One region of the Nitratireductor sp. GCM10026969 genome, then DNA from elsewhere that is predicted to be linked to it. Evidence: riboswitches for the same ligand, from Rfam matches in the RefSeq annotation. Region 1 holds a riboswitch; the other holds the start of a gene.
The links. Region 1 has a riboswitch for thiamine pyrophosphate ahead of thiB (thiamine ABC transporter substrate binding subunit). Riboswitches for the same ligand answer to the same signal wherever they lie in the genome.
Positions count from the first base shown of each region.

Region 2: it holds a riboswitch for thiamine pyrophosphate, as region 1 does, so the genes downstream of both, thiC (phosphomethylpyrimidine synthase ThiC) here and thiB (thiamine ABC transporter substrate binding subunit) in region 1, are expected to answer to the same signal.

Region 1 covers NZ_JBHSUM010000227.1:1,207-4,564, reverse strand. The annotation lists partial or broken gene ACFP9U_RS23860 (ABC transporter permease subunit) at 1-417, opposite strand, end outside; gene thiB (thiamine ABC transporter substrate binding subunit) at 393-1,394, opposite strand; TPP riboswitch at 1,436-1,557, opposite strand; gene ispG (flavodoxin-dependent (E)-4-hydroxy-3-methylbut-2-enyl-diphosphate synthase) at 1,764-3,029, shown strand; gene ACFP9U_RS23845 (lytic murein transglycosylase) at 3,169-3,358, opposite strand, start outside.
Region 2 covers NZ_JBHSUM010000035.1:299-3,656, reverse strand. The annotation lists gene ACFP9U_RS10055 (DUF2793 domain-containing protein) at 87-1,178, shown strand; TPP riboswitch at 1,275-1,394, shown strand; gene thiC (phosphomethylpyrimidine synthase ThiC) at 1,496-3,325, shown strand.

The sequences.
Region 1 (3,358 bases):
GCCTTCGCCCGAAAGGGCCGAAAAGAAGGGTGCGAAATAACCCGCACGCCCATAAAGCGCCAGCACGCCGAGGGCGGCGACGATCGCCGGCAGCGCCAGGGGTACCGCAAAGAGCTGGAGAATGAAGGCGCGCCCGGGAAAGCGCGGATGGCGCGCCAGAGCGCGCGCGACGAGGATCGCCGGGACAACCGACAGCAGCGTCGACAGGGCGGCCTGCCACAAGGTGAAACGCGCCACGCGCAAAAGGTAGCCGTCGAAGGCGTCGAGCGCGCCGCGCCAGTCCACAACACCCTCCCGGGCAAGCCCGAAAAAGGCACCCACGATGAGAACGCCGATCGCCGCCAGCGCCAGCGCGCCGGCCGCAACACGGCCTCGCCCCGCCAGAAACGGCGCTACCGGCTCATCACGGACAGCCACTCGTCGACCCAGGCTTCGCGGTTTTCGGCGACCTCGCGCGGCGAGAACCGGAGGGTCTCGGCGGGCTCTACCAATTCATCGAAAACCGGGTCCAACTGTTCGGAAGTCTCGCCTGCCGGGAACATCCAGTTCGTCTCCGGAATGATGTCCTGGAAGCCGGGACCGGTCATGAACGAAAGGAACTCTTCGGCGAGCGGATTGTCGGCCCCCTTCACCGTCCGCGCGGCGACCTCCACCTGGAGATAGTGCCCTTCCTCAAAGCCGGCGGCGTGGTAGCGGTCCGTATCCTCGGCAATGCGGTGATAGGCGGGCGAAGTGGTGTAGGAAAGCACCATCGGCACCTCGCCGCTGGTGAACAGGCCGTAGGATTCGCTCCAGCCGGGCGTGACGGTCACGACATTGTCGCGCAGCTTTTCCCAGGCGTCCGCCGCCTCGTCTCCATAGACCGCCTTCACCCACAGGAGAAGACCGAGGCCCGGGGTGGAAGTGCGCGGATCCTGGATGGCGATCTTCGGATCGCTGCCGGATTCCACCAATTCCTTCAGGCTTTGCGGTGGTGCCTCGATCGCTTCCGTGTCGTAGACGAAGGCGAAGTAACCGTAATCGTAGGGCACGAAGACATCGTCCTCGAAACCGCCGGGTACCTCGATCCTGCCGGGATCGATGCCGTGGGGGGCGAAAAGCCCGGTCTCCTTCGCCGCGTGGATGAGATTGGTGTCGAGCCCCAAGACGATGTCGGCCTGCGTCCCGTCGCCCTCCAGCCGGACCCGGTTGAGGAGTGCCACGCCGTCGGCCACGGACACGAATTCGAGGTCGCAGCCGCACGCGGTCTCGAACGCCTTTTCCACCTGCGGGCCGGGGCCCCACTTGGCGGTGAAACTGTCATAGGTGTAGACGGTCAGGGTCTCCTGCGCGTGTCCGCTGTTCATCGCGAGAAGGCCGAAGACAAGGGCAGGACAGGCAAGCAACAAACGCATAGGACGCCTCCTCTCATTGGTTCCAGGGGAATGAGGCGCCTGACGGTTCAGCGTCTAATCCCTCCGCCGGTGCGAGCCGGATCAGGTTCAGCGGGTTGGCGGGCAAAGCCGTATCGCCTCTCAGCCGAACCGCCGCATGCGGCCGGCACCCCGTTAGAGCAGGCGCGAAAATAGAGCGCGTCGCCGCGTAAAGCAAGGTGCCCCGGCGAGCACGGGCCGCAGTACTTTTGCGCGCCAAGGAGGGAAGGGGCGGCGGAAACCGCCCATTCTGCCGGCCCGGCCATGCGCCCCGCCGCGCACGGCACCATTGACATTTGCGCGCCGCTTCGCCACCTCACGGGCAACGCGTTGAACATGGGGCGCAGGTCCATGACCGCCGCAGCCGTCTCCGGCTACTTTTCCTCTCCCTTCTCGCGCCGACGCGCCGTCGGCGTCGATATCGGCGGCGTCGTCGTTGGCGGCGACGCCCCGGTCGTGGTCCAGTCCATGACCAACACGGACACCGCAGACGTAGATTCCACCGTCGCCCAGGTCGCCGCCCTCCACCGCGCGGGCTCGGAGATCGTGCGCATCACGGTGGACCGCGACGAGGCCGCGGCCGCGGTGCCGAAGATCCGCGAAAGGCTCGAGCGGCTCGGCCACAACGTCCCCCTGGTCGGCGATTTCCACTATATCGGCCACAAGCTTTTGGCCGACCACCCCGCCTGCGCCGAGGCACTCGCCAAGTACCGCATCAATCCCGGCAATGTCGGCTTCAGGGAGAAGAAGGACCGGCAGTTCGCGGCAATTATCGAGACGGCGATCCGGCACGACAAGCCGGTGCGCATCGGCGTCAACTGGGGCTCCCTCGACCAGGAACTCCTGACGCGGCTCATGGACGAGAACCAGGAAAAGGGCTCGCCCATGACGGCCCAGGAGGTCACGCGCGAAGCCATCGTGCAGTCGGCGCTGCTTTCGGCGGAGCTGGCCGAAGAGATCGGCCTGCCGCGCGACCACATCATCCTGTCGGCCAAGGTGAGCCAGGTGCAGGATCTGATCGCCGTCTACACCGAACTTGCGCGCCGCTCGGACCACGCGCTGCATCTCGGCCTGACGGAAGCCGGCATGGGCACCAAGGGCATCGTCGCCTCCTCGGCGGCGATGGCGATCGTGCTGCAGCAGGGCGTCGGCGACACGATCCGCATCTCGCTCACCCCGGAACCCGGCGGCGACCGCACCCGCGAGGTGCAGGTCGCCCAGGAACTGCTGCAGACCATGGGCTTCCGCCAGTTCCTGCCCGTGGTGGCCGCGTGCCCGGGCTGCGGAAGGACGACGTCGACCGTCTTCCAGGAGCTGGCGCAGAAGATCCAGGACGATATCCGCAAGAACATGCCGGTCTGGCGCGAGAAATATCCCGGCGTGGAAGCGCTGCAGGTCGCCGTCATGGGCTGCATCGTCAACGGGCCCGGCGAATCCAAGCACGCCGATATCGGCATCTCGCTTCCCGGCACCGGCGAAACGCCGGCCGCTCCCGTCTTCATCGACGGCAAAAAGGCCGCCACGCTGCGCGGCGCCAATATCGCCGCCGAGTTCGAGAAGATGGTGGCCGACTACATCGAACGCCGATTCGGCGCCGGTCGGGCCGCGGCGGAGTAGCCGTCGCACGGCGGCTAGCAGTCATCCCGGAAGCCGGAGCGAGAGCGCAGGCCGTCCGCGTTCCGGAGTGGGTCCCGGACAAACCTGCGGTTTTCCGGGATGACGCGCGACAGGATGGGATACTGCTAAACGCGACCCCTTACCCGTCGATCTCCCGGCCGATGATGGCGATGGCCTGCTGGTAGACGCTTGCCGCGTTCCAGCCCTGCAGCGCGACGAAACTCGGTTCGCCCGGCTGGTATCCCGCGCCGGGCTGCCAGCCATGGGCACGCAGGAAATTGGCCGTCGAAGCCAGCGCATCCGGGATCGAACCGATCATGTCGACGCGT
Region 2 (3,358 bases), on a different contig from region 1:
AGATTTATGTGTCCGGAGTGCCGTTTATCCCCGCATAGGCGGCGCGCCTTATGATCAGCCTGACGACAATTGCTTGCGAGGCTGCCATGAGCATCGACCCGGAGAATACCGCCCTGTTGAAACTCCCCTATATCATGCCAAGCCAGGCCCAGAAGCACGTGACGCACAACGAGGCGATCCGTCTGCTGGACGGCCTGACGCAGGTTTCCGTGCTCGACCGCGACTGGACCGCGCCGCCCGATACGCCCGAGGAGGGTGACCGCTACATCGTCGCCGAGGGCGCGAGTGGTGGCTGGGAGGGGTGGGACTCCAACATCGCCTATTTCGCCGATGGCGTCTGGATCAGGCTCGTGCAACGAACCGGCTGGCTCGCCTGGGTCGAGGACGAGGCGCGGATTGTCGTGTGGGACGGCAGCGCCTGGACGGACACGATCGGCAATCTCACGGCCGACGATCTGGCCAGCGGCGTCGCTCCCATGATCGGCGTCAACACGGCGGCCGATGGCCAAAACCGCTTCGCCATCAAGTCCGACGCGGCCCTGTTCTCGCACGACGACGTCACGCCCGGCTCCGGCCACATACGTGCCACGGTGAACAAGGCGGGAGCGGACAAGGATGCGGGCTTCATCTTCCAGAGCGCCTGGAGCGCGCGGGCCCTGTTCGGGCTTTTGGGCAACGACGATTTCTCGATCAAGGTGAGCCCGGACGGTGCTGCCTACCACACGGCCCTGGTGGTCGACCGCAACAACGGGCTGGTGAAGTTCCCCGGCGGCCTGTGGGGTACGGGCAGCAGCGCTGGGACGCTGGGAGCGCAGGCGCTCGCCTTTACCGGCGGGCTGGACGGTTCCGCGCTCGGCCAGAGGATATCTTTCGGCAGCGGCCAGACCATCGGGGACGGCCCCTGCATGCCCTTTTCCGGCAAGGTGGTAGCGGCGACGATGGGTCAGCAGTCGGGCACCGCCGGAACTTACACGCTGGAGGCGGTGAAAAGCGGCGGCCGGCAGGGTGCCTCCTACCGCCTGTCGCATTCCTATGGCGGCAGCGGAGGGCAGCACGCGATTGCCGATTTCCATTCGGCCATGCTCGCATTCGCGGCCGGTGACCGCATCAGCTTCGAGGTGGTGGAGCAGCCCGGGCCGGCCGCCTTCACGGTCACCTTCTTTGTCGTTTTCGACTGAGGGCGCAATGCCGGCGGCACCGCCGGCTCTCTCCCAGAAAAGACTCAGACGGGGCGGAGACGCTTGACAAGCCCCGCACCATCGCCTCTAAACTTACGTCTTCACCAGGGGGGCCCGGACAACGGGCTGAGATACCGCTGGCCTAAAAGGTAGCGCGGTGACCCTTAGAACCTGATCCAGTTCATACTGGCGTAGGGATGGTGCGACGGCTTTTCGGGGAACCGCCCCATCGGGTTCAGGCCCACAGATCAGAAAAAGCCTCTCCTTCATCCTTCCAAGAACTGGGTCTCCTGTGCAAAGCGCGAAGGAGCCATGCCATGGATGCCCGCAACCAGCCGACACCCGAAGTCACGACCGGTCCCCTGCCGGCCTCGCACAAAGTCTACAAGCCCGGCACGCACCATCCCGATCTGCGCGTGCCCATGCGCGAGATCGCCGTCCACCCGACGGCCGGCGAGCCGCCGGTAACGGTCTATGATTCGTCCGGCCCGTACACGGACACCGAGGCGCAGATTGAGATCGAAAAGGGCCTGCCGCGTCTGCGCGAAACCTGGATCACGGCGCGCGGGGACGTCGAGCGCTACGATGGACGAAGCGTCAAGCCGGAGGACAACGGCTTTGTGAGCGGCGATCGGCTGACGCCGGAGTTCCCCACGCGCAACCGTCCGTTCCGGGCACGCGACGGCAAGGCGGTGACCCAGATCGCCTATGCGCGCGCCGGCATCGTGACGCCGGAGATGGAGTTCATCGCCATCCGCGAGAACCTCGGGCGTGAAAAGCTGAAGGAAAAGCTCGAGCGCGACGGCGAAAGCTTCGGCGCGGCCATTCCCGATCACGTGACACCGGAATTCGTGCGCGACGAGGTGGCGCGCGGCCGTGCGATCATCCCGGCCAACATCAACCATCCCGAAATCGAGCCGATGATCATTGGTCGCAACTTCCTGACCAAGATCAATGCCAATATCGGCAATTCAGCCGTCACCTCCTCCATGGCGGAAGAGGTCGAGAAGATGGTGTGGGCGACGCGCTGGGGCGCCGACACGGTGATGGACCTCTCCACCGGGCGCAATATCCACAACATTCGCGAGTGGATCATCCGCAATTCGCCGGTGCCGATCGGCACCGTGCCGATCTACCAGGCGCTGGAGAAGGTGGGCGGGATCGCCGAGGAGCTCACTTGGGAGGTCTACCGCGACACCCTCATCGAGCAGGCCGAGCAGGGCGTCGACTACTTCACCATTCATGCCGGCGTGCGGCTGCACTACGTGCCGCTCACGGTTGACCGGGTGACCGGCATCGTTTCCCGGGGCGGCTCGATCATGGCCAAGTGGTGCCTTCATCACCACAAGGAGAGTTTCCTCTACGAGCATTTCGAGGAGATCTGCGACATCTGCCGCGCCTACGACGTCTCCTTCTCGCTGGGCGACGGACTGCGCCCCGGCTCGATCGCCGACGCCAACGACGCGGCCCAGTTCGCCGAACTGGAAACGCTGGGCGAGCTCACGAAAATCGCCTGGGCGAAGGACTGCCAGGTGATGATCGAGGGGCCGGGCCATGTTCCCATGCACAAGATCAAGGAGAACATGGACAAGCAGCTCGAGATCTGCGGCGAGGCGCCCTTCTACACGCTCGGACCGCTGACGACCGACATCGCGCCCGGCTACGACCACATCACGAGCGGTATCGGCGCGGCGATGATCGGCTGGTTCGGCACGGCCATGCTCTGCTACGTCACGCCGAAGGAGCATCTGGGCCTGCCCGACCGGGACGACGTGAAGACGGGCGTCATCACCTACAAGATCGCCGCCCACGCGGCCGATCTCGCCAAGGGCCATCCGGCGGCGAAGATCCGCGACGACGCGCTGTCGCGGGCACGTTTCGAGTTCCGCTGGGAGGACCAGTTCAACATCTCGCTCGACCCCGAGACCGCCCGCGCGCTCCACGACGAGACGCTGCCGAAGGAAGCGCACAAGGTGGCGCATTTCTGCTCCATGTGCGGACCGAAATTCTGCTCCATGCGCATCTCGCACGACATCCGCGCCGAGGCGCAGAAGGAGGGCATGGAGAAGATGGCGGAAAAATATCGCGAGGGCGGAAAGCTCTACGTGCCGGTCGAGGAGGCGACGGAGCAAACGCACGAAACCTAGGTGCAGCCGGATCGATCGAGCCGTGCCCGCGAA